Regions from separate parts of the Arthrobacter sp. NPDC056727 genome, predicted to be linked through region 1. Evidence: riboswitches for the same ligand, from Rfam matches in the RefSeq annotation. Region 1 holds a riboswitch; the other holds the start of a gene.
What was found. A riboswitch is a leader RNA that binds a small molecule or an ion and turns the genes downstream of it on or off. The one in region 1 is predicted to bind S-adenosylmethionine.

Region 1 (11,529 bases):
TGGAGATGTCGATGATCTTCAGGGCGTCCAGCAGCGCGAAGGCAGCTTCCTTGCCCGACTGCCCGGCCGTCGTCGCAAGTTCCAGCGTGAGGACGGTGCCGCCGGCCTTCATCTGCCTGGCCGCCAGTTCATACTGCGGGTGCGACTTGAGCAACGGGTACTTGACCCAGTTGACGGCAGGCTGCGCTTCGAGCCATTCTGCAAGGCGCAGCGCCGTGGCGGAGGAGTGGTTCACACGCAGGGACATGGTCTCCAGGCCCTTGGTGAGGACCCAGGCGTTGAACGAGGAGAGCGCCGGGCCGGTGTGGCGCATGAGCTGCTTGACCGGGCCGTCGATGAATTCCTTGGTGCCAAGAATCGCCCCGCCCATCACACGGCCCTGGCCGTCGATGTGCTTGGTGCCGGAGTAGACGATCACGTCCGCGCCGAGGTCCCCGCAGCGCTGCAGCAGCGGGGTGGCGAAGACGTTGTCCGCCACCACCTTGGCGCCGGCGGCGTGGGCGAGTTCACTGACCGCCGCGATGTCCACGATCTCCTGCATCGGATTGGACGGGGATTCGAAGAAGACCGCCGTCGTGGGAACCGAGAGGGCGTCGCGCCACTGATCAAGGTCCGGGCCGTCCACGAACACCGTCTCCACGCCCCAGCGGGGCAGGATTTCGTTGAGGATGACGAAGCAGGAGCCGAACAGGGAACGGCTGGCCACCACGCGGTCCCCGGCCCCCAGCAGCGCACCCAGGGCGGTGAAGACGGCGGACATGCCGGACGCCGTCGCAAAGCACGCCTCCGTGCCTTCGAGCAGGCGCAGCCGCTCCTGGAAAGTGGCCACGGACGGGTTGCCGTAGCGCGAGTAGACGAAGCGTTCGTCCTCGCCGGTGAAGGCGCGCTCGGCGGCCGCGGCGGATTCGTAGACGAACCCGGAGTTCAGGAAGACGGGCTCCGTGGTTTCCTGGAAATTGGTGCGGTCAAGCCCGCCGCGGACGGCCTGGGTATCGGGGCTCCAGCCGGCGGCGTCGTGATTAAAGGTCAACTTAGTTCTTTCCCAGGTTCGTCGGCAGGCCGCGGTTCTTCCAGCCGTTCACGGTGCGCTCACCGTAGCGGTCGGGCTCGCCCTCGAATCCTTCGAGGACGTTGTAGGCCGTGAAGCCGGCCTGCGTGGCGGCAATGGCGGCGGCGATGGAGCGCTGGCCGGAGCGGCAGAGGAAGAGCAGCTCCACGGTGGAGTCCTCCGGGGCCTGCTGCTTCAGCTGCTCGACGAACCCGGGGTTGGGAATGCCGCCGGGAAAGGTCCACTGGATGAACAGGGGATCGTTGTCCGTGGCCTTGGTGTCCGGAATGCCGATGTGCGCCCATTCGCCCTCGGTGCGCACATCCACCAGGATGGCGCCCTCCTCGAGCTTGGCCCACGCGTCCTGCGGGCTGACGTCGCCGGCGTAGCTCATGCGTGGCCCTCGTATGCTTCCGCGCTGAGGTCCTCGTCGGAGTCCAGCCGGTCAACGGCCGTGGCGACGGCGGCATCTGCGCTGGCGATCGCGGCCGGCAGGATGACGGCCTGGGCAACAATGACGCTGGTGCCGTTGAAGGTGGCGGCCGGGCTGCCGTGCAGCACGTATCCCTCAGCAAGGGCCGCCGAGATGCGCTCACAGAACGCCCGGTCGTCCGGGCCCGTGATGAGGCGGTAGGACAGCTTTTCCTCAGGTTTATCCTGCTGGGACGGCAGTGTTGCAACGGCGGGGGCGTCTGACACGACGGATCTCCTTTTCTCACGCTTGCAGCTCGAAGTGGTCGATATGCCGAGTATTCACCTGAGGCACCCCGCCGTGGAAGGAGGGTTGCCGACCGGCCAGTCAGGGCTTAATGCCGGTACTCATTACTCCCGAAAAACGTAACACTGACGACGGCGGCACGCACCGCCGCCGTCGTCATCTTCCGTAACGCATCGAAAGAAACGCGGGGTCAGATACGGCCGAATCGGGGCCCCGGAAGCGGCGGTAACTGACCCCGCGTTGCGGTTACAAAGCCGACGGCCGGGAGGATAATGACGGGAGATGACCCGCCGTAACGCCGGATGAAACCAGGCCGCTGTGAATGATTCGACCCCGAATACAGTGACTCCCATGCTGCACTTTGGATGGTTTGTGGGCCATGGCTTCGGGGTCCAGGGCTGGGGGACGCCCGGCTACGGAATCGGCTACGACTGGAAGAAGCCCGCCCCCTACCAGCATGCGGTCCGGGAGTTCGAGCGGGCCGGGCTGGACCTGTTCATCATCGAGGACTCACTCACCGTCCCCGATACCTACGGCGGCAGCGCGGAGGTCTCACTGGCGCAGGCGTCCTTCGCGCCCAAGCACGATCCGCTGGCGCTGGTGCCGTACCTGCTGTCCGCCACCGAGCACCTGGGCATTGTGCCCACCATCAGCGCCTCCTTCTATCCGCCCTTCACCGCGGCCCGGCTGCTGGCCACGCTCCAGCACTTCTCCAACGGGCAGCTCGGCTGGAACGTGGTGACCTCCGGCAGTGACCTGGCCGCGCAGAACTACGGACTGGACCAGCAGATCGAGCACGACCTCCGCTACGAGAAGGCCGAGGAGTTCGTGGACGTGGTCCGCAAGCTGTGGCGCAGCTGGGAACCGGACGCCATCCTGGAGGACGCCGGGGCTGGCATCTTCGCGGACCACACCAAGGTCCGGCCCATCCACCACGACGGGGAGTTCTTCAAGGTCCGCGGACCGCTCAACACGGCACCGCTGCCGGAGGAACCGGTGCTGGTGCAGGCCGGGGCATCCCCGCGGGGCAAGGCCTTCGCCGGTGCGAACGCCGACGTTGCCATTGCCCTGGCCCGCGGTGTGGACGGCATGAAGGCGTACCGGGACTCGATCCGCGCAGAAGCCGCCGGGGCCGGCCGGAACCCCGACGACGTCAAGGTGCTGTTTGTCCTGAAACCCACCGTGACCGGTTCCAGGGCCGAGGCGGAGGACCTGCGGGCCGCGCGCCGGGAGCTCACGCAGCGGGACATCGACAGCCAGCTCAACTCCATCTCCTACCTGTCCGTCATCGACTTCAAGCAGTTCGACCTTGATGCGCCGCTGCCGGAACTGAGCACCAACAGCAACCAGGGAACCCTGGAGCACTTCTCCAAGGCGGCGCCGCCGGGTTCCACCCTGCGGCAGATCCTGCAGGCACGCAGCGGCGGCGCAGGCGACAGCATCATCGGCACCGCCGAGGAAATCGCCGACTACCTGGAGGAAACCGGGGCCGCGGTGGGCGGCGACGGCTTCCTCTTCTCCGGCTTCGTGGACCCTGCCACCATTCACGGCGTGCTGGACAGGCTGGCGCCGGTGCTGCGCAGGCGTGGACTGCTGCGGACGAGCTACGGCGAAGGCGGCTTCCGCCGGAACCTGCTGGACTTCTAACGCCATGGCAGTGGCCGGGAGCAACCACGGACTGGTGTCTCGTGCCCGCCGGGGGACGTTTTTGATCGGCACGGCCCACATCCGGGCCGGCGACGTGGCGGCGGCAGCGGCCGATCCCGCCGTGGAGGTGGTCCTCAGCGCCGAGGCCCTTGAGCTCGTGGGGCTCTCCCGTGAGGTGGTGCAGGCGGCCATCGATTCCGGCCACCGGGTCTACGGACTCAACACCCTTCTCGGCTCCGGCCGGGACACGGCCGTGGACAAGGACTCCATCCTCGACTTCCAGGTGCAGGTGGTGCGCTACCACCACAGCGGCGTCGGTGCACTGCTGGACGGGGATGAAGTCCGCGCCCTCATCCTGGCCCGGCTCATCGGGTTCACCCGCGGAGGCTCGGGCGTGCGCCCGGAAACTGCCCGGTTCTACGCCGAACTGCTGAACAGGGGCGTGGTGCCGGCCGTTCCGCGCGACGGGTCCGTCGGCTCATCGGACCTCACCCATCTGGCGGCGGTTGCCGCCGTCGCCATCGGGGAAGGGCAGGCGCTGGCTCCCGACGGCGGACTGACCGGTGGAGGGGAAGCGCTCGCCGCCGCCGGGCTGGAACCGCTTGTCCTGGCACCGGGGGAGGCCCTGGCGCTGGTCAGCGCCAACTCCTATTCCATCGGTGCCGGCGCGCTGGAACTCCGCCGCCTCCAGTGGCTCGCAGATCTGGCGGACACCGCGCTGGCGCTGTCCCTTGAGGCCACCGCAAGGTACGACGGCGGCGGGAACCTCAGCCCGTTCTCGCCGGCTGTGCAGTCCGCCAAGGCGGTGGACGGCCAGCGCGTCTCGGCCGCCAACGTCCGCCGCCTGCTGCGCGGCGGCTGGCTGGAGGATCCGCGGCGGCAGGTGTCCGTGCAGGATTCGCTGTCCTTCCGCGCCGCGCCGCAGACGCACGGTGCGTTCCGGGCCCAGGTGGGCGCCCTGGCCGAGGCGCTCGAGGTGGAACTCAACGGCCGCGGCGACAACCCGCTGACGGACGTGGCCTCGGGCCTCATGGTGTCCGGCGGGAACTTCCAGCCCATGCAGCTGGCCCTGGCGTTCGAGGCGCTGCGGCTGGGACTGGCACACGTGGGGATCAGCAGCGAGCGGCGCATCGCCAAGCTCTATCCGCCGCAGCGGCTGATCCGGCAGCTCAACCTGGAGGCGGCCCGGGCAGGCACACCGCTCGCGTCCGAAGACCTGCCGGGACTGCTCTGGTACTCGGCCGCAGGCCTGCTGGCCGAACTGAAGTTCCTGGCAGCGCCTGCCACGCTGGGGGCCCCCACCCTGTCCGCGGATGTGGAGGACCACTCGACGCTGGCCCCGCTGGCCCTCCAGCAGCTGGAGCGCTCGGTGGAGGCCGCGGCCAGGCTCCTCACCATAGAGGCGCTGACGGCGTCGTACCTCCTGGCGGAGGCGCAGGACACGGACCTGCGGGAGGCCGAAACCCGGGAACTGGGTACTGGCACCGCAGCAGTCGTAGCGCTCCTCTCGGAGTTGCTCTCCCGGCAACTGCCGGCGGCGGCGCTGGTGGAGGATGCGCGCGCTGCGCTGAAGGATTTGCTGGCAGGGCTGCCCGAGTTGCAGACGCCGGCCCCGGAAATGAATGACCGCAGCGCGGATGTCGGCGGGCAGGATGCCGGGGATCAGAACCATGGCCGTGCAAACTCTGGCGGTACTAACTTTGGCCGTACAAACTCTGGACGAGGAGAACCATGACAACCGTGACGGGGAGCGGCCGCCAGGCACGGCATGTGGCGCCCATACTGGATCCCGCCGTGGACGCCGACGCCGTGCTGGCCCGGGTGGGGAACACCCCGCTGGTCCCGCTGGAGGTACTGAGCCGCGGACTGGGAAGCACTGTTTTCGTCAAGCTCGAATCGGAGAACCCCGGCGGGTCCATCAAGGACCGGACCGCGCTGAGCATGGTCCGGGCCGCGGAGCACAGCGGTGAGCTGCAGCCGGGCGGGACGATCGTTGAAAGCACCTCGGGGAACACCGGGATCGGGCTGGCGCTGATCGGCGCACTGACCGGCCATCCCGTGGTGGTGGTCACCGGTGATTCCATATCGTCGGAGAAGCTGGATGCCCTCAACCGGTACGGGGCGCGGGTGGTGTTCACGGACTGGAGCGCGCCGTCGAACTCGCCGGAAAACGCGCGGGCAGTCGCGGCCAGGATCACGGCCGAGATTCCCGGCGCATGGCGTCCGCTGCAGTTCGACAACCCGGCCAATCCGCGCGCGCACTACGAGGGGACGGCGCCGGAAATCTGGGCGCAGACAGCCGGGCGCGTCACGCATTTCGTCGCGGGCGTGGGCACCGGCGGCACGATCACCGGGAACGGACGGTACCTCAAGGAGAAGTCCGGCGGCCACGTGGAGGTGATCGGCGCGGACCCCTACGGCTCGGTCTACAGCGGCGGGCACCCGGGCCAGATCCTGGTGGACGGCGTCGGCAACTCCTGGCCCAAACCCGACTGGCCCAAGGTCTTTGACCTCGGCCTGCTGGACAGGTTCCTGCGGATCCCGAATGACGAGGTGTACACCACGCTGCACCGGTTGCTCAACGAGGAAGGCCTGTCCCTGGGGCCGTCGTCGGGCCTGACGGTGGCAGCGGCGCTCCGGGTGGCCAGGGCGGCACCGCACGGTTCGGTGGTTGTGGCGGTCGCCCCTGACACGGGCAGCAACTACCAGAGCAAGGCATTCAACCCGGTGTGGCTGGCGGACAACCATATCCGCCTGGCCACGGACCTCGCGGAGGACTAGTTCAGGATCGGTATCGGGCCGGTGGCAGCCGATTCGTTTTCGGAACGGATCCAGGCATTCCAGTCCAGCGGGTGGACGGAGGGCCGGCCCAGCAGGTAGCCCTGCGCAGCCGCCATGCCAAGTTCAGTCAGGGCGTCGAGTTCTTCCGGCGTCTCCACGCCCTGGGCTCCGATGGCAGCGTCAATGTAGCGGGCGAGCTCGGCCATGGCGGCGGCCCGCAGGCGCTGGCCCTCGGAGTTTTCAATGCCCGCGATGAAGCTCCGGTCCAGCTTGATGATGTCCGGGCGAAGCTCCAGGACCTGGTCCATGGACGTGAAGCCAACCTCGGCGCCGTTCACGGCGATCCGCAGTCCGCGCTGCCGCAGGGGGGCGAGGGCCGCAGTCAGCGTCGGGTAGTGGTCGAAGGGGATCGCGCCGTTCAGGTCAATGACGATCCGGTCCATGGCCAGCTGGGAATGCTCCAGGAGCCCCGGGATCCTCGGGTCCGCGCACGTAGCCGGCGTCAGGTTCAGGGCGACGAACATGTGCTCGGGCACCGCCTGCGCCACAGAGAGGGCCCGGTGCAGTGCCGCGAGTTCAAGGTCGGTGCCCAGCCCGACGGATTCTGCTTCGCTGAACCAGTGGTCCGCGCTGGCACCGTCGTCGCTGACGAAACGGGTGAGGGCCTCGACGCCGATCACATCCGTCTCCGGAATCCGGCGGATCGGCTGGAACGCGGTCATCAGCATCGTGTCGGCGAGGATGGCCTCGATGCGGTTCCTGCTGCGCCGCGTGAAGGGCACCGGCTCCGGCGCCGCGACGGCCCGGGTCCGCTGAACCACCGGGATGGCGCCGTTCTCGGCGTTGGCCAGCTCTGTGGTGGCGGTAAGGTGCTCAAGCAGCGCGTGCTCGGGATTGTCCGGATGGGCCTCGGCCAGGGCGCGCAGCTGCGTGCGGGTCCACTCGGTGGCCGGATCTGATTCGGCCAGCAGTTCGGTGATGATCTGGCGGGCTTGCCAGCGCACGCCAAGGTCCCCCGTGTCACCCGGCAACGCTGCCTGGGCCCCCCAGCCCGTGGGTGTTGAGGTTGTCAATGGAAGGGCGTTCTCGTCCCAAGACATCGGCTATTCCTTTATACGTACTCGTTCCGGCTGAGCCCGGAACGAGGCCAAGTGCCATCACCGCCGCGGGTGCGGGCAGTTGACCGTGGAAGAAGAGTACAACGCAGGGCGCCGGCTTGTCCTGCATTTTTTTGAACGGTTCCAATTCGTTACTCGTCCAGCTCGTTACCGGGGACGGCCTGGTCCGGGCTCCCCGTCCCGGCCGGGCAGGTCGCGGGCGGCAAGGTTCTTGGTGGCCGGGCCCTGGATGACCGAGCCGTCGAGAGCGAAGCGGGAACCGTGGCAGGGGCAGTCCCAGCTCCCGTCGGCGGCATTGAAGCCCACGGTGCAGCCCAGATGCGTGCAGACGGCGGAGACGGCGTGGGCCAGCCCGCCTGGATCCGTGTACACGGCGACGGGGCCGCCGTCGAGGTCCAGGACTGCTCCCGCGCCCGGCGGCGGAAGGGGAAGGCCGCGGGAAGGCTGGGTGGCGGGGGCGTCCGGTGCGGTGGGCGCCGCCGTGCCGGAGGCCGGTGCGCCCCGGCTGCTGTCGAACACCGCCGCCCACGGGTTGGCGCGGCCGCAGAGCGCATCGGTGAGCATGAGTGCCGCTGCTGTACCGTTGCTCAGCCCCCACTTCCGCAGGCCGGTGATGACATGCACGTGCTGTGCCTCGGGCGACAGGAGCCCCACATACGGCAGTCCGTCCACCGGCATTTCGTCCTGAGTGGACCAGCGAAAAGCCGGCTCGCCGGCGCCGAGCTGTTCGCGGGCAAACGCGGCGAGCCGGCTGTACCGGACGGCGGGATCGCCGCCGTCGGACGCCCTGTGGCCCTCACCTCCGGTGAGCAGATAGCTGGCACCGTCGACGGCGACCGTAAGGATCGACCTCATGGGCTCGTCGGCGCCGATGAAGGTGGCATCCGCGGCCGCTCCTTCCATGCGGCTGGCGACGATGTAGGAACGGTGCAGGTAGCAGCGTGCGTCGAACTGCCCTTCGTCGCCGAAGGGCACGTTCGTGGCCACGATGACTTCCCGGGCCCGGACAGAACCGTTTTCCGTGGTGACCATGGCCGGGGAACCGTCCCGGAAGGACAGTGCCCGGGAGTCCTCGAACACAAAGCTCCCGCCGCCGTCCACGCCGCGCGCCAGGCCCTGCAGGTACCGGCTGGAGTGGAACTGCGCCTGGTCATCGAAGCGCGCCCCACCCCGAACCGGAAACGGGAGCGGCACGTCCGTGGTGAAGGTAGAAGGAAGCCCCAGCCGGGCAGCCAGTTTGGCTTCTTCCCGGACCTGATCCAGGCCCGCCTCGGACTCCGCGTACGTGTAGTTGGCAACCCAGCGGAATCCGCAGTCGATGCCCTCGTCTGCGACGGTGCGGGCGATGTGCCCGATCGCTGCCTGGTTGGCCTGGCCGTAAGTGCGGGCGGCGGAGTCGCCGTGGTTGCCTGCCAGCTCCGTGTAGGCGAGGCGGTGCAGCGAGGTCACCTTGCCCGTGGTGTGCCCCGTGACGCCGGTGCCCACCCTGGCGGCTTCGACCACCGCCACCGTCTGCCCGGAGCGTTTGAGGGCAAGCGCTGCCGTCAGTCCCGCGATGCCGCCGCCAATGACGGCAACGTCAACATCGACGTCTGTGTCCAAGGTCGGGTAGGCGGTGGTGCCGGCCGTGGCCACCCAGAGGGATACCGGCTGGCCGGTCGCTGATCCGTTCATGGCGCTTGCCCCGTTCATGAGGCAGACCATACCCCTGCCTCCCCGGGGTGGGAATGCCGGGGAGGGAATGCCCGGGCTGGGAACGCCCGTGCCGGGACTGCCCCGCAGGCCTGCGCTACTCGATCCCGGCGAACAGCTCGTTCAGCTCGGCGGTCAGCTGCTTGCGGAGTGCCGGCGTGCCGATTTCGCGGCCGTCGATGTGGTTGACGGGCGCCAGGAGCCGGATGCTGGAGATCAGCCAGACGGCGTCGGCGTCGGCCAGGTCCTGGGGCTTCAGCGGTCCGTAGCCCAGTTCCCAGCCGGCGGCCTTGGCCGCGGCGAACAGGGCGCCCTGTGAGGTTCCGGGAAGAATGCCGCTGTCCAGCTGCGGGGTGACGAGCCGCTTGACTGTTGTTCCGGCGTCGTTCTTCTCAACGTTCGCCAGCAGCACGGTGGACGTGGGGCCCTCCAGCACGCGGCCGTCCGAGGACGTGAAGATGACATCGTCCGCACCCTGCTTGTGGGCGTGGCGCAGCGCCGCCATGTTCACGGCGTAGGACAGTGTCTTGGCGCCGAGCAGCAGCCACGGGGCGCGCTCGGCGGCATCGCTGTCATAGCCGCGGTCCAGGAGGATGACGTCGATACCGGTTTCGCGCTGGCGCCGGCCGGCGGCCGCCACGGGGGACACCTGCACCCAGCAGGTGGGGGCGGCCGCGCCCTCCACGCCGCGGGTGACGATGAGCTTGACCACGGCCTCGTCCAGCTCCGGGGAGGAGGCCGGGTTGTCGGAGCGGAACGCAGAGACGCCCGTTTCCACAGCGCGGCGCCAGTGGTCCTGCCCGGGAATCTCAAGGTCCAGTGCCTCTGCCGAGCGGTCCAGCCGGTCCAGGTGGGCCTGGATCTTCCGGGTGTGGCCGGCGACGGCGAGCATGGACTCGAACACCCCGTCACCGCGCGTGGCGCCCAGGTCCGTGGCCATCAGCTGCGGCTTTTCGGGGTCCGCAATCCGGCCGTTCTGATAGTCCGGATCCAGAAACACCAGCACTGTGTGGGAGGTACGAGACGTCATGCCTCAAGCTTAGTGCGGCCAGGGCCCGATAGGCTGGCCTCACCGCTCCATACGGAATGGCTGCGGGGGTAAGAAATAACGGGGGTTTCAACTGTGTTGTGGCCATTTCCGCTGGCGGAAACACTGCCGGCGTGGCTCATCCTGCTGCTCAGCGGCGCGGACCTGGTCATCAGGGTCCTGGCGGTGGGCATCATCCCGGGCAACCGGCGGCCCACCACGGCCATGGCCTGGCTGCTCGGCATCTTCTTCGTGCCAGCCGTCGGGCTGATCCTGTTCCTGCTCTTCGGAAACTTCAGGCTGTCCCGCCGCCGCATTGAGCAGCAGCAGCTCGTCAACGAGCGGGTCCGTGGCAGCGTTGCACTTTCCCACGTGGCCAGCGAGTACTCCGGCCCCGAATGGGTGACATCCGCGGCCGAACTCAACCGCCGCCTGGGCTCGATCCCCATGGTGGACGGCAACCATGTGGAGCTGATTCCCGGCTACCCGGACTCCATCCGCGCCATGACCGAGGCCGTGCGGAAGGCCAAGCGCTTCGTCAACGCCGAGTTCTACATCATGAGCAGCGACCACGTCACGGACGACCTCCTCACCGCCCTCGAGGAGGCGGCTGACCGCGGTGTCCGGGTCCGGGTGCTGTTCGACCACATCGGGACCCTGCGCATCAAGGGCTACAACAGGCTGCTGAAGCGGCTCAAGGCCAGCCGCATCCAGTGGAAGCGGATGCTGCCGCTGCTGCCCATCCACGGCCAGTGGCGCCGGCCGGACCTGCGCAACCACCGCAAGATCATGGTGATCGACGGCGAAGTCGCCTTCACGGGGTCGCAGAACCTGATCGAGCCCTCCTACAACAACCCCAAGCACCGCAAGGCCGGCCGCGAGTGGATCGAGTTGATGGCCTGCCTGCGCGGCCCGATCGTGCCCACGCTCAACGTCGTCTTTGCCACCGACTGGCTCAGCGAAACGGACGAGTCACTGGAGGACCAACTCCAGCTGCCCCCGCAACCGTCGGCTGGCCCGGTCACAGCCCAGGTGGTGCCCAGCGGCCCGGGCTTCATCACTGAGAACAACCTCCGGCTCTTCAACACGCTGATCTACTCGGCGCAGCACCGGATTTCCGTCTGCAGCCCCTACTTCGTGCCGGACGACTCCCTGCTGTACGCCATCACCACTGCGGCGCAGCGTGGCGTGGACGTGGAACTGTTCGTCTCCGAGAAGGGCGACCAGTTCCTGGTCCACCACGCCCAGCAGTCCTACTACGAGGCCCTGCTGCGGGCCGGCGTCCGGATCTACCTCTACAAGGCGCCGTTCGTGCTCCACGCCAAGCACTTCACCATCGACGACGAGGTGGCGGTCCTGGGCTCCAGCAACATGGACATGCGCTCCTTCTCCCTGAACCTCGAGGTGTCGGTGATGCTGCTGGGCGCGGACATTGTCAACAGCATGCGCGCCGTGGAGGACACCTACCGCGACATCTCCCATGAGCTGCGGCTCGAGG
Region 2 (11,529 bases), on a different contig from region 1:
TGGGCGACATGTGGCGCAGCATCCTTACCGACATGGGGGCCACGGTCACCCTGGCAGACGGCACCCTGACGGTGACCGGCGGCAGTGAGATCAAGGGCGCGGACTTCGCCGAAACCAGCGAGCTGGCGCCGACGGTCGCCGCGCTCTGCGCCCTGGCCTCCGGCCCTTCGCGGCTGAGCGGCATCGCCCACCTCCGCGGACATGAAACGGACCGGCTGGCCGCGCTCGTCACGGAGATCACCCGCCTCGGCGGTGATGCCGAGGAAACCGCCGACGGGCTCATCATCCGGCCCGCGGAACTGCACGCCGGCACCGTGCACAGCTACGCGGACCACCGGATGGCCACCGCCGGAGCCATCCTCGGGCTGGCGGTCAGGGGCGTGGAAGTGCAGGACATCGCCACTACGTCCAAAACCATGCCCGACTTCCCCAAACTGTGGACGGACATGCTCGGCCAGCGGAGCAGTGCCGTTACCAACACCGCGGGGACCACCGGTGGCACGCAGCACTGACTCCTGGGACGAATCCGACGTCCGGATCCGGCCGAACAAAAAGGGTTCCCGGCCCCGGACGAAGGACCGACCCAGCCACGAGGATGCCGTCACCGGACGGATCATCACCGTTGACCGCGGCCGCTACACGGCCGTCGTCGGCGAGGACTCCGGGCACGAGCGGACGGTCATTGCCGCCCGCGCCCGGGAGCTGCGACGTTCCCCCGTGGTGGCCGGCGACTTCGTCTCCCTGGTGGGCGATGTGTCCGGAGCCCCGGACACCCTCGCCCGGCTCGTGAAAATCCAGGACCGCAAGACACTGCTGCGCCGCAGCGCCGACGACACCGATCCCGTGGAACGCGCCGTGGTGGCCAACGCGGACCAGCTCGTGGTGGTTGTCGCCGCCGCCAACCCGGAACCCCGCACCGGCTTCATCGACCGCGCGCTGGTGGCCGCCTACGACGCCGGGATCGAGCCGATCCTGCTCGTCACCAAGGCGGACGTCAAGGACCCTACGGAGCTGCTGGGCAACTACCGCCACCTCGACTTTCCGGTGATCATCAGCCGCACCGCAGATTCCGAGGCGTCCGGCATCGACGCCCGGTCCGACGACGGCCTCTCCGCCCGGCTCGACGTTGCCGCCGTCTCCGACCTCCGGGCCCACCTGGACGGGAAGGTGACGGTGATGCTGGGCCATTCCGGCGTCGGAAAATCCACCATGGTCAATGCACTGACCGGCGCCGAACGAGCTACCGGCGGCGTGAACGCGGTGACGGGCCGCGGGCGGCACACGTCGTCGTCGGCCCTTGCCCTCAAGCTGGCCGACGCCCCGGTGGGGAGCTGGATCATCGACACTCCGGGCATCCGCTCGTTCGGGCTGGCGCACGTCGACCCCGACCGCATCCTGCACTCCTTCCCCGACCTTGAGCCGGGCACCGAGGCCTGCGAACGCGGCTGCAAACACGATTCCACCGCCGTTAACTGCGGCGTGGATGCCTGGGTCGAGGCCGGCCACGCCGGCCCTTCGGGAGCAGCCAGGCTCGCGTCCCTGCGCCGCCTGCTGGGCACTGACCCGCGCGCGGAGGCCCAGGAAACCAAGGAACTCGGCACCGTAGGCTAGCCTCCCCGGCGCCGCCCGGCCGTTGCCTCCCCGCCCCGCCGGGCCTTTGAGGGTAGTTTGGAACCATGACCCAACCCGCTTCAACGTACAACGATGACCTGCGTCTGGCCCATGTGCTGGCCGATTCCGTGGACGACCAGACCATGAGCCGGTTCAAGGCGCTGGACCTTCAGATCGAGACGAAGCCAGATCTGACGCCGGTCACCGATGCGGACAAGGCCGCCGAGGAGTCGATCCGCGGCCAGCTGTCCCGATCCCGTCCCCGCGACGCCGTCCTCGGTGAGGAGTTCGGCAGTTCCGGCCACGGTTCCCGCCGCTGGATCATCGACCCCATCGACGGCACCAAGAACTTTGTCCGCGGGGTGCCGGTGTGGGCCACGCTGATCGCCCTCGTCGACGAGGGCGAACCGGTGGTGGGCGTCGTCAGCGCCCCTGCGCTGGGCAAGCGCTGGTGGGCGGCCAAAGGCGCCGGCGCCTACTCGGGCCGCTCCCTCGCGGCCGCCACGCGGCTGAAGGTTTCCAATGTGTCCAGCCTTGCCGACGCCTCACTGTCCTACTCCAGCCTCGGCGGCTGGAAGGACCGCGGCAACCTTGACGAGTTCCTCCAGCTCACGGAGGATGTGTGGCGCACCCGCGCCTTCGGCGACTTCTGGTCCTACTGCATGGTGGCCGAAGGGGCAGTGGACATCGCCTGCGAACCGGAACTGAACCTGTACGACATGGCGGCGCTGGTGCCGATCGTGACGGAGGCAGGCGGGCGGTTCACCTCCCTCGAAGGCACCGACGGACCGTTCGGCGGCAACGCGCTGGCCACCAACTCGATCCTGCACTCGGAAGTCCTGAAGCGGCTGAACCCGCAGCTGGACGACCTGCTCTGACACTGAACATTACGACGGCGGCCGCCCACTTTAGGGGGCGGCCGCCGTCGTTTCTTCGGCAGAACGCCGAATATCCAGCCCGCGTAATAATCCGCTTAACATTTTGACCGGCTTTTTCATCGCCTGTCCGGATGTCCTAGTCTCGTAACAGGTCACGAGTGCCAGCGCTAAACCCCGGTTAGCTGGCCGGCAACCCTCCATTCGCGGTGGGGTGCCCCGGGTGACGACCAGGCCGATCCGGAACGGACCCGGCAAGCGCGGATCCCCGTCACACGGGGTCCTTTTCTCAGTGAGGTCCCATGACGACTGCCATCATTTCTTCCACCGACGCCGATGTGCTGGACGGCCGGTTTGTCGCCGCCGGCCGCCCCCTGGCCGCCGTCACGGGCGCAGAAATCCAGGCTCCGCTGATCCAGGGCGGCCACATCCGCTACGCCAACCTCGACTATGGCGCCTCCGCGCCTGCGCTGTCGGTCGTTTCCGCATACCTCAACGAGATCCTGCCGTACTACGCCAGCGTGCACCGCGGCGCCGGCTATGCCTCGCAGATCAGCACCTCCGTATACGAGAACTCACGGAACGTCGTGCGGGAGTTCGTGGGCGGCCGCGCCGATGACGCCGTCATCTTCACCCGGAACACCACCGACTCCCTGAACCTCCTGGCCGGCTGCCTGCCGGTGGAGGACCACCACCACACCGGCGAAGTGCTGTACCTGGACATAGAGCACCACGCCAACCTGCTGCCGTGGCAGGGCGTGCCGCACCGCAGCGTGGTGGCATCGGAAACGCTGGAGGCCACCATCGGCAGCCTGCGTGCCGAACTGCAGCACGGCGATATCAGCCTCCTCGCCGTCACCGGCGCCTCCAACGTCACCGGCGAAATCCTCCCGATCCGCCGCCTCGCCGCGCTGGCCCATGAATACGGCGCCCGGATCGTGGTGGACGCCGCCCAGCTCGCACCGCACCGCCGTGTTAACATCGCCGCGGACGACGTCGACTACCTCGCCTTCTCCGGCCACAAGCTCTACGCCCCCTTCGGGGCCGGCGTCCTCGTTGGCCGCCCCGACTGGCTCGACGCCGGCACCCCCCACCTCGCGGGCGGCGGCGCCGTGAGCGAGGCCAGGCTCGACGGCGTCAGCTGGGCCACCGGCCCCGCCCGCCACGAGGGGGGCTCACCGAACGTCCTCGGCGCAGCCACCCTTGCCCGCGCGACCCAGGTCATCGCTGCCCTCGACCCGCAGAGCTGGCACGCCCACGAAGCCGCCATCCGGTCCTTCCTCGTCGAGGGGCTGCGCCGGATCGACGGCGTCACCGTCCACCAGATCTTCGAGGACAGCAACCCGGATGACGCCATCGGCGTGGTCAACTTCTCCGTGGAGGGTTACGACGCCGGTTTGGTGGCCGCCTACCTGTCGGCCGAACACGGCGTGGGCCTGCGCGACGGCCGCTTCTGCGCGCACCCGCTGCTGAAGCGCCTCGGCCTGCCGTCCGGTTCGCTGCGCGCCAGCTTCGGCGTGGGATCACGGCTCGAGGACGCCCAGCGGCTGCTCGCCGGCATCGAGGAGCTCCGCCGCTCCGGCCTGGGCTGGGACTACGTGGTGGACGCCGGGCGCTGGGTTCCGGCGAACGACGCCCGCACCTACCCCGACTGGGCACCCAACACGCCCGGCACCGCCGGCGCCGCACCGTGTGTCCAGGACTGATCGGTACTCAGGACTAAGCACCTCTCGCTCTCCGTACGGTAAATTCGAAAGGTAATTTTCGACGTCGGCCTAAGGAGACTGTGCGTGGCACGGGGCGGTCCCAAACTTCATCACGGGCGGCGGCAGGAGCTGGGGCAAAGCTTCCAGGACGGCGGCGAGCACTACCACCGCGTCCGTCCCGGCTACCCGGACGACTCCGCGGACTGGCTCATTCCAGCCGGGGCCCGTACCGCGGCTGACGTCGGCGCGGGAACGGGCAAATTCACCGCCCTGCTGGTGGACCGGGGGCTCGCCGTCAGCGCCGTGGACCCTTCCCTGGACATGCTGGACCAGCTTAGCCGCATGTACCCCGGGGTCCATGCTCTGGCGGGCACCGCGGAGGAAACAGGACTTCCCGAGGCGGCGTTCGACGTCGTCAGCGTTGCCCAGGCGTGGCACTGGTGCGATCCGCTGCGGGCCAGCACCGAAATTTCCCGCATCCTCAAGCCCCATGGCGTGCTTGGCCTGATCTGGAACCAGTTGGACACATCCGTGCCCTGGGTGCACCGGCTGTCCCGCATCATGCATGCCGGGGACGTCCACAAACCGGACTTCCGCCCGAAGATCGGCCCGGAATTCACGTCGCTGGAAAGCCACCTGACACGGTGGGAGGATCCGGTCACCCCGGACGACATCCTCGAACTGGCAAAATCCCGCAGTTATTACCTCGCGGCCAACGACGCCACCCGGGCAAAGGTGACCGGCAACCTGGCCTGGTACCTGCACGAGCATCTCGGCCATGCCCAGGGCGAGGTCCTCCAGCTCCCCTACCTCACCCAGACGTGGCGGGCGGTCAAGGCCGAACGCCGGAGTGGCAGCAGGTAGGCTTGAAGCTGTGAAGACCAGTACGCCCTCCTCCTCGATCGAGGACTACGTTAAGGTCATCTATTCCTTCACGGAATGGCAGGACAAGCCCATCACCTCCACCCAGCTTGCACAGCGGCTCGGCGTGGCCAATTCCTCGGTCTCCGAGATGGTGCGCAAGCTCAAGGACCAGGGCCTCGTCCTCCACAAGCCCTACAGCGCCATCACGCTCACGCCGCAGGGTGTCCGGCTTGCCCTTTCCATGGTCCGGCGGCACCGGCTGATTGAAACGTACCTGGTCAAGGACCTCGGTTACAGCTGGGACGAAGTCCACGACGAGGCCGAACAGCTGGAGCATGCGGTCTCGGATACCTTCATTGAGCGGCTGGCGGCCCGGCTCGGCAACCCGTCCCGGGACCCGCACGGCGACCCCATCCCCGCGGCCGACGGAACAGTCCGGATGCCGTCGGCCCACCGGATGATCGAGCTCGACGACGGCCACACCGGCCGGATCACGCGGATCAGCGACGAGAACCCGGAACTGCTGCGCTACCTCGCCGCGGAACGGATCAGCCTCGACGCCGACGTCGAAGTGCGCGGCCGCAAGCCCTTCGGCGGCGCACTCGTGGTCCGCATCGGTTCCCCCGGAACCAGCCGCGACGTTGACCTCGCCGACGAAGTGGCCTCCGCGCTCTGGATCCACAGCGATTCCGCACATCCCGGCTGCCGCATGGCCGGCCTGTAGGCACAGGTGCGGGTTCCCCTGGCCGGCCGCACCGGCACCGCGCCCACGACCGGATCCGGCTATGGCTGGCGGGTCTGGACGGCCGTCGCCGTCGGCGGACTGCTGGGCACGGAACTCCGGTACGCACTGGGGGTGCTGTTCCCGGACCAGCCGGGAGACCTGCCGTGGGCCACACTGGGCATCAATATCGTGGGAAGCTTCGTGCTGGCAGCCCTCACCACCATCTGGATCGCGCGGCCCCACACCGCGTTCTGGCTCCGCGCCGCCATAGGGCCGGGCGTGCTGGGATCCTTCACCACCTTCTCCGCCGTCGTCTTTTCCACGGACCAGCTGACCCGCGCCGAATTCCCTGCCGTGGGGCTTCTCTACCTCGGACTGTCCGTGGTGCTGGGGCTGGCGGCGGCTGCCGCCGGCTGGCGGACCGGCAAGGCAATCGGCGCTGCCCGCGAGGCTGGACCGTGACGGCGCTGCTCGTGGGTCTCTTCGGCATCGCCGGAGCCCTGCTTCGATTCGCCGTGGATGGCTGGCTGGCCGGCTTCCCGTCGACCCGGCGCCACTGGCCATGGGCTACCCTGCTGGTGAATGTGGCGGGCTCGTTCGTGATTGGGCTGTCCGTGGGCGTCCCTGCAGTCTTCGGCCCCGAATGGCACTCCGCCCTGGCCACCGGGTTCGCCGGCGGGCTGACCACCTTCAGTTCCTGGACCACTGCCACGGTGCGGTTGGCAAGCGAACGGCGCTACCTGGCCGCCGCCGTTAACGTGCTGGCCAATCTGCTGCTGGGGCTGGCGGCGGCCGCGGCGGGAATCGCGGTCATCGGCGGTTAGCCGGCACGGTCAGCCGGCACGGGGTTCCGGATCCCGACGGCGGAGCAGGCCCCACCCAGCAACAGCAGCGCGGCTGTGGCCACCAGCGCACGGTGCAGGCCCGCCGTCGTCAGTTCTGGCCCAACGATAAGGCCGGCAAATGCGATGCACACCAGCCCCGCGATCCTCGAGACCGCGTTGTTCACGGCGGACCCCACACCGGCCTGTTTCTCCGGCACGGATCCCAGGATGGCCGCCGTCAGGGGTGCCACGGTGGCGGCAAGACCGAGGCCGAAGACCAGCTGCCCGGGCAGGATCTGGGTCCAGTAGTTGAGGGTGCCGCCAACGGACAGCGTGAGCAGGAAGCCGGTGGCGCACAGCACGGGCCCGGCGGTCATGAACCAGCGCGGCCCGTACTTGCCGGCGAGCTTCCCAAAGGACGAGGCCAGCAGCATCAGGATCAGCGTCGAGGGCAGCAGCGCAAGGCCTGCGGTGGTCGCCTTCATGCCGCCCACCTGCTGGATATAGATGCCCAGCGCAAAAAAACCGAAGGAAAAACCGCCATAGATGGCGGCCGTGGCGATGTTGCCCCAGCCGAAGTTCCGCACCGTGAACATGCCCAGAGGCAGGAGCGGCGCGGCCGTGCGGGACTCATGGACGAGGAACAGCACCGTGGCCAGGAGGCCGGCGGCCAGCGGCAGCCAGACCTGCGGACTTCCCCAGCCCGCCGTGCCCTGCTCGATCAGCGCGTAGACGGGACCGCCGAGCGCGACGACGGCCAGGAGCGCGCCCGCAATGTCGATCCTGCCGGCAGCATCAGGGACGGCGTCGGCCTTCCGCAGCCTGGCCAGCACGGGCCAGATGACAGCCGCCGGCAGGACATTGACCAAGAAGATGGCCCGCCAGGACAGCAGGTCCACGGACACGCCGCCGATCAGGGGGGCCACGATGGCGGCGCCGCTTGTCCACGCCGACCATTTGCCGATGGCCGCTCCCTGGGCGCCGCTGTCAAAGTGGCTGACGATGAGCGCGAGCGAACTGGGAACGAGCAGCGCTCCGGCCACCCCCTGCAGCCCCCGGCTGACTACCAGCACTTCGCCCGTCCACGCCGCCCCGCAGAGAACCGAGGTCAGGGCGAACCCTGCCAGGCCCCACTGCAGCACACGCACGCGCCCGAAATGGTCCGACAGCGAGCCGGCCGCCAGGATGAGTGCGCCGAGCGTCAGAAGGTAAGCGTCCACCACCCACTGCTGGATGCGGAGACCACCGCCGAGTTCCCTGCCGATGGCGGGCAGCGCCAGGCTGACGACGAAGCTGTCGAGGATCGCCATGAAGGACGCCACGATCGCGACCGTCAATACCTGCCGCTGGAGGCGCGTGGGGGCAGTGGTCTGGCTGGCATCGCTCATGACTTACCGTATCGTGGACTGGATGATCAGCAGACGTGATGCCGCAATTGCCCTGGATGTACCACTGGAAATGGCCCAGCGCCACGGCATTCCCAAGCACCTGACCGAAGCCGAGTTGGGTGACCTGCTGGACAATCCCCCGGCCTGGCTGGTCCAGTCCCGGGCCAATCGGACAGGAAAAAGGCCGGTGTGGGTGCATCTCACCTGCGCGGTCTGCGGGTACGCCGAGGCGGCCAGGCCCAAAAAGTGGTGGCCCGAATTCACGTATGTCGTGTGCGCGCATCACCGCCCCTCCGAAGTCCCTCCGACCGTGCCCGGTTTCGTGCGGAGCGAGTTCGACGGCGTGGGCACCAGGTTCGTGGGCATCGCCGACGTCGCGGGGTAACGGCGGTCCGGGCGGTTACATTTCGGCTGCAACAGGCGTAATTTACGTAGGGAGGGGCACCCTCCTGCCCCTCGGACGAGGGAGCACGCCATGCCGGACAAGTCGCCGCACCAGCAACAGCAGAAAAAAGCGGGCAAGACCATCAAGCAGAAACGCGCGGACAAAAAGGCCAAGCACCCAATTGAGGGAGCCCCGGACCCCGTGGCGCATCTGAAGAAACGCTGATTGCCGGACCGTACCGAACGGGGTGGCCAGGAATTCCCTGGCCACCCCGTCGTTTGTGCTCGGGCTGTGCTCTTATCCCCAGTCCGCCATCTCGCCGGGAACTGCCGGGATATCCATTACGTGTCCGTCGCGCAGGACGGCTATGTTCATCGGTACGCCGATGGCCTCGGCGAACAGGAGTTTCTGCAGGCTCTCGGCATTGCTGACCGCCCGGGAACCCACCCGCAGCAGTACGTCGCCGGTCCGAAGACCTGCCTGCTCCGCCGGGGAACCGGACAGCACCTCCACCACGCGCAGTCCCTCCCGCTGGCCGGTGCGGACCACCTCGCTTGTGCCCAAGCGGATCGGGGTGCTGACCACACCGAGATAGGCGCGCCGGACCCTTCCGTCCGACAGGAGCGCGGAGATGATCCGGCGTGATGTGCTGTTGATGGGAACGGCCAGCCCCAGCCCGGCACCGGCCACCGCGGTGTTGATTCCCACGATCCGGCTTCGGGAATCGGCCAGTGCACCGCCGGAACTGCCGGCGTTCAAGGCAGCATCGGTCTGGATGACATCCTCGATCACCCGGCGGTTGCGGCCGGCCCAGACAGGAATTGCCCTTCCGAGTCCGCTCACCACACCCGCCGTGACCGAGCCCGAAAGCCCCAGCGGGTTTCCGACGGCAATAACGAGCTGCCCCACCTGCAGGGATTCGGCGTCGCCGAACTCGGCAGGGGCTACATGCGGGGCACGGCCCCGCACCACAGCCAGGTCGGACAACGGATCCGCGCCCACCACCTCAAGGTCCGTACCGGAGCCGTCGGCGAAGACGGCGCGGCCTTTCTGGGTGCCGGCCACCACGTGGGCGTTGGTCAGCAGGTAGCCGTCCTCCGTGAACAGGACCGCGGATCCGGCGCCCACCCGGAACCGGCCGCTGCGCCGGTTTCCCGTCATCTCGATGGCAGCCACATGGGGCGTGACGGTCCTCGCCACCCTGATGACCGTCTCGGAGTATGAGTCAAGGGCCGCGCCGTCGTCGACGGGACCCGGTTCGTTAGCAGCCGCCGTGGACATGGCATGCCTCCCTGCCGCAGGTATCGAATCGGATGATTCGTGATACCTGTCACAACCCCGCCGGCAGGGCGGGTAGTCCCGTGCCGGCTACGCCGTGGGTGAACGGGAACGGCCAGCCCATTTCCAGGCAGCAAATCCGGGCCTGTGGCAACAGCAAAAAAAGCCCCTGAATCTCGCGATCCAGGGGCTTTCTTATGTGGAGATGGGGGGAATTGAACCCCCGTCCGATGTCGTGTTGTCAGGGCTTCTCCGGGCGCAGTTTGCGTCGGAATTTCTCGGCCCCAGCCGTCCTGCAAACAGGCGGCTGATCCGGGCCCAGTCATCTAAGAGTCCCGTTTACTCCGATGACGGGAGCAAACAGCAGTGGCTATCTAAATGACGCCAGGATCCGGGGCGATAGCAACCCCGGGCTGACGGACTGAACTACTGCTTAAGCAGCGAGTTCGAAGTCAGTGCGCTTAGATTCGGCACTTATTGGTTTGCAGACAGCGTTTACGAGATAATTCTGCATCCTCGGCCCGCTTCACCTGTCGCGACTAACATCGTCGAAACCGATCATCCCCGTATTTTGTTACCAAACCGGCGGAGAACAGGCTTAGTATCTGATCCCTGCCGGACTATCAAGCATAACGCATGCGCACGGTGAATAATTCCAGCCGATGCACAGCGCGCCGGGCGTGGCGCCGCTAGCGCCGGTTGCGTTCGCGCATGACGCGCAGGGCCTCTCGCTTGTCCTGCTGCTCGCGAAGGGTCTGGCGCTTGTCGTAGTCCTTCTTACCGCGGGCAATTCCGATTTCCACCTTTGCGCGGCCGTCCAGGAAGTAGAGCTGCAGCGGAACAATGGTGAAGCCCGATTCGCGGATCTTGTGCGAGATCTTGATGAGCTCCTCGCGGTGCAGCAGGAGTTTCCGGCGGCGCCGGGCCGCATGGTTGGTCCAGCTTCCCTGGTTGTATTCGGGGATGTGGATGCCTTCCATCCAGAGCTCGTCGTTGTAGAACGTGCAGAACCCGTCGACCATGGATGCGTGGCCTTCGCGGAGGGACTTCACCTCCGTCCCCATCAATGCGATGCCGGCCTCGTAGGTGTCCAGGACATGGTAGTCGTGCCGGGCCTTCCGGTTGGTGGCCACGACTTTACGGCCACTTTCTTTGGGCACGGTTCAACTCCTCGGTTCTCGGTACTGGCTGTTCCGGCGGCAGCGGAACAAAGTCTTACCATTCTACGGCAGGTGCTGTGTCTTCCCCCGTCAGAGCAGGCGCATCGGGTCAACCGCCTCGCCGTTCAGCCAGGTCTCAAAGTGCGAGTGGCAGCCCGTGGAGTTTCCGGTGGTACCCGAGTAGGCGATGAGCTGGCCTTGGCTGACCTGCTGCCCCACGGAGACCACCACGCTCGTGTTGTGGTAGTAGATCGTGGTCAGCGAGTTGCCCTGGACCACGCCGTGCGAGATCTTGACGTTGTTTCCACCGCCGTCGTCCGCCCAGCCGGCCGAAAACACGGTGCCGGCCGCCGCGGCGTACACCGGTGTGCCGCAGGCGGCACCGAAGTCGATGCCCGTGTGCATGTAGCCGCCGGCACCGTAGAAGTCGATGGTGCCGGGCGGCGTCGCACGCCACCCAAAACCGGAGGTGATCGGTATGCTGTCGGGGAACGGGTGGCGGAGGCCAAAGGCCGACGGCGGGCCGATCACGGGCGGCACATAAGGCGGCGGTTGTTCGCCCTTGGCCTTCGCCGCGGCGGCGGCAGCAGCGGCGATCCGCCGCTGCTCGGCGAGCCACGCCTCGCGCAGCTTGCGGTCGCGCTCCTTGATTTCGGCGGCGACGGCGGCCTGGCGCGCCTGGACGCCAGCCAGCTTCTTCTGGATTCCGGGCTT

Region 2: it holds a riboswitch for S-adenosylmethionine, as region 1 does, so the genes downstream of both, ACFRAH_RS05865 (aminotransferase class V-fold PLP-dependent enzyme) here and ACFRAH_RS20520 (DUF1737 domain-containing protein) in region 1, are expected to answer to the same signal.

The regions. Positions count from the first base shown of each region.
Region 1 covers NZ_JBHTZA010000026.1:60,895-72,423, forward strand. The annotation lists gene ACFRAH_RS20510 (O-succinylhomoserine sulfhydrylase) at 1-1,030, opposite strand, end outside; gene ACFRAH_RS20515 (rhodanese-like domain-containing protein) at 1,032-1,442, opposite strand; gene ACFRAH_RS20520 (DUF1737 domain-containing protein) at 1,439-1,747, opposite strand; SAM riboswitch class IV at 1,761-1,875, opposite strand; gene ACFRAH_RS20525 (NtaA/DmoA family FMN-dependent monooxygenase) at 2,118-3,413, shown strand; gene ACFRAH_RS20530 (aromatic amino acid ammonia-lyase) at 3,448-5,148, shown strand; gene ACFRAH_RS20535 (PLP-dependent cysteine synthase family protein) at 5,145-6,194, shown strand; gene ACFRAH_RS20540 (EAL domain-containing protein) at 6,191-7,294, opposite strand; gene ACFRAH_RS20545 (FAD-dependent oxidoreductase) at 7,460-9,004, opposite strand; gene ACFRAH_RS20550 (aminodeoxychorismate lyase) at 9,102-10,034, opposite strand; gene cls (cardiolipin synthase) at 10,128-11,529, shown strand, end outside.
Region 2 covers NZ_JBHTZA010000004.1:197,002-208,530, forward strand. The annotation lists gene aroA (3-phosphoshikimate 1-carboxyvinyltransferase) at 1-512, shown strand, start outside; gene ACFRAH_RS05855 (ribosome small subunit-dependent GTPase A) at 496-1,611, shown strand; gene hisN (histidinol-phosphatase) at 1,677-2,489, shown strand; SAM riboswitch class IV at 2,640-2,753, shown strand; gene ACFRAH_RS05865 (aminotransferase class V-fold PLP-dependent enzyme) at 2,789-4,192, shown strand; gene ACFRAH_RS05870 (class I SAM-dependent methyltransferase) at 4,277-5,056, shown strand; gene ACFRAH_RS05875 (metal-dependent transcriptional regulator) at 5,067-5,780, shown strand; gene ACFRAH_RS05880 (fluoride efflux transporter FluC) at 5,787-6,242, shown strand; gene ACFRAH_RS05885 (fluoride efflux transporter FluC) at 6,239-6,604, shown strand; gene ACFRAH_RS05890 (MFS transporter) at 6,601-7,992, opposite strand; gene ACFRAH_RS05895 (hypothetical protein) at 8,015-8,377, shown strand; gene ACFRAH_RS05900 (hypothetical protein) at 8,468-8,602, shown strand; gene ACFRAH_RS05905 (S1C family serine protease) at 8,675-9,658, opposite strand; RNA gene ssrA (transfer-messenger RNA) at 9,853-10,221, opposite strand; gene smpB (SsrA-binding protein SmpB) at 10,345-10,815, opposite strand; gene ACFRAH_RS05920 (peptidoglycan DD-metalloendopeptidase family protein) at 10,906-11,529, opposite strand, start outside.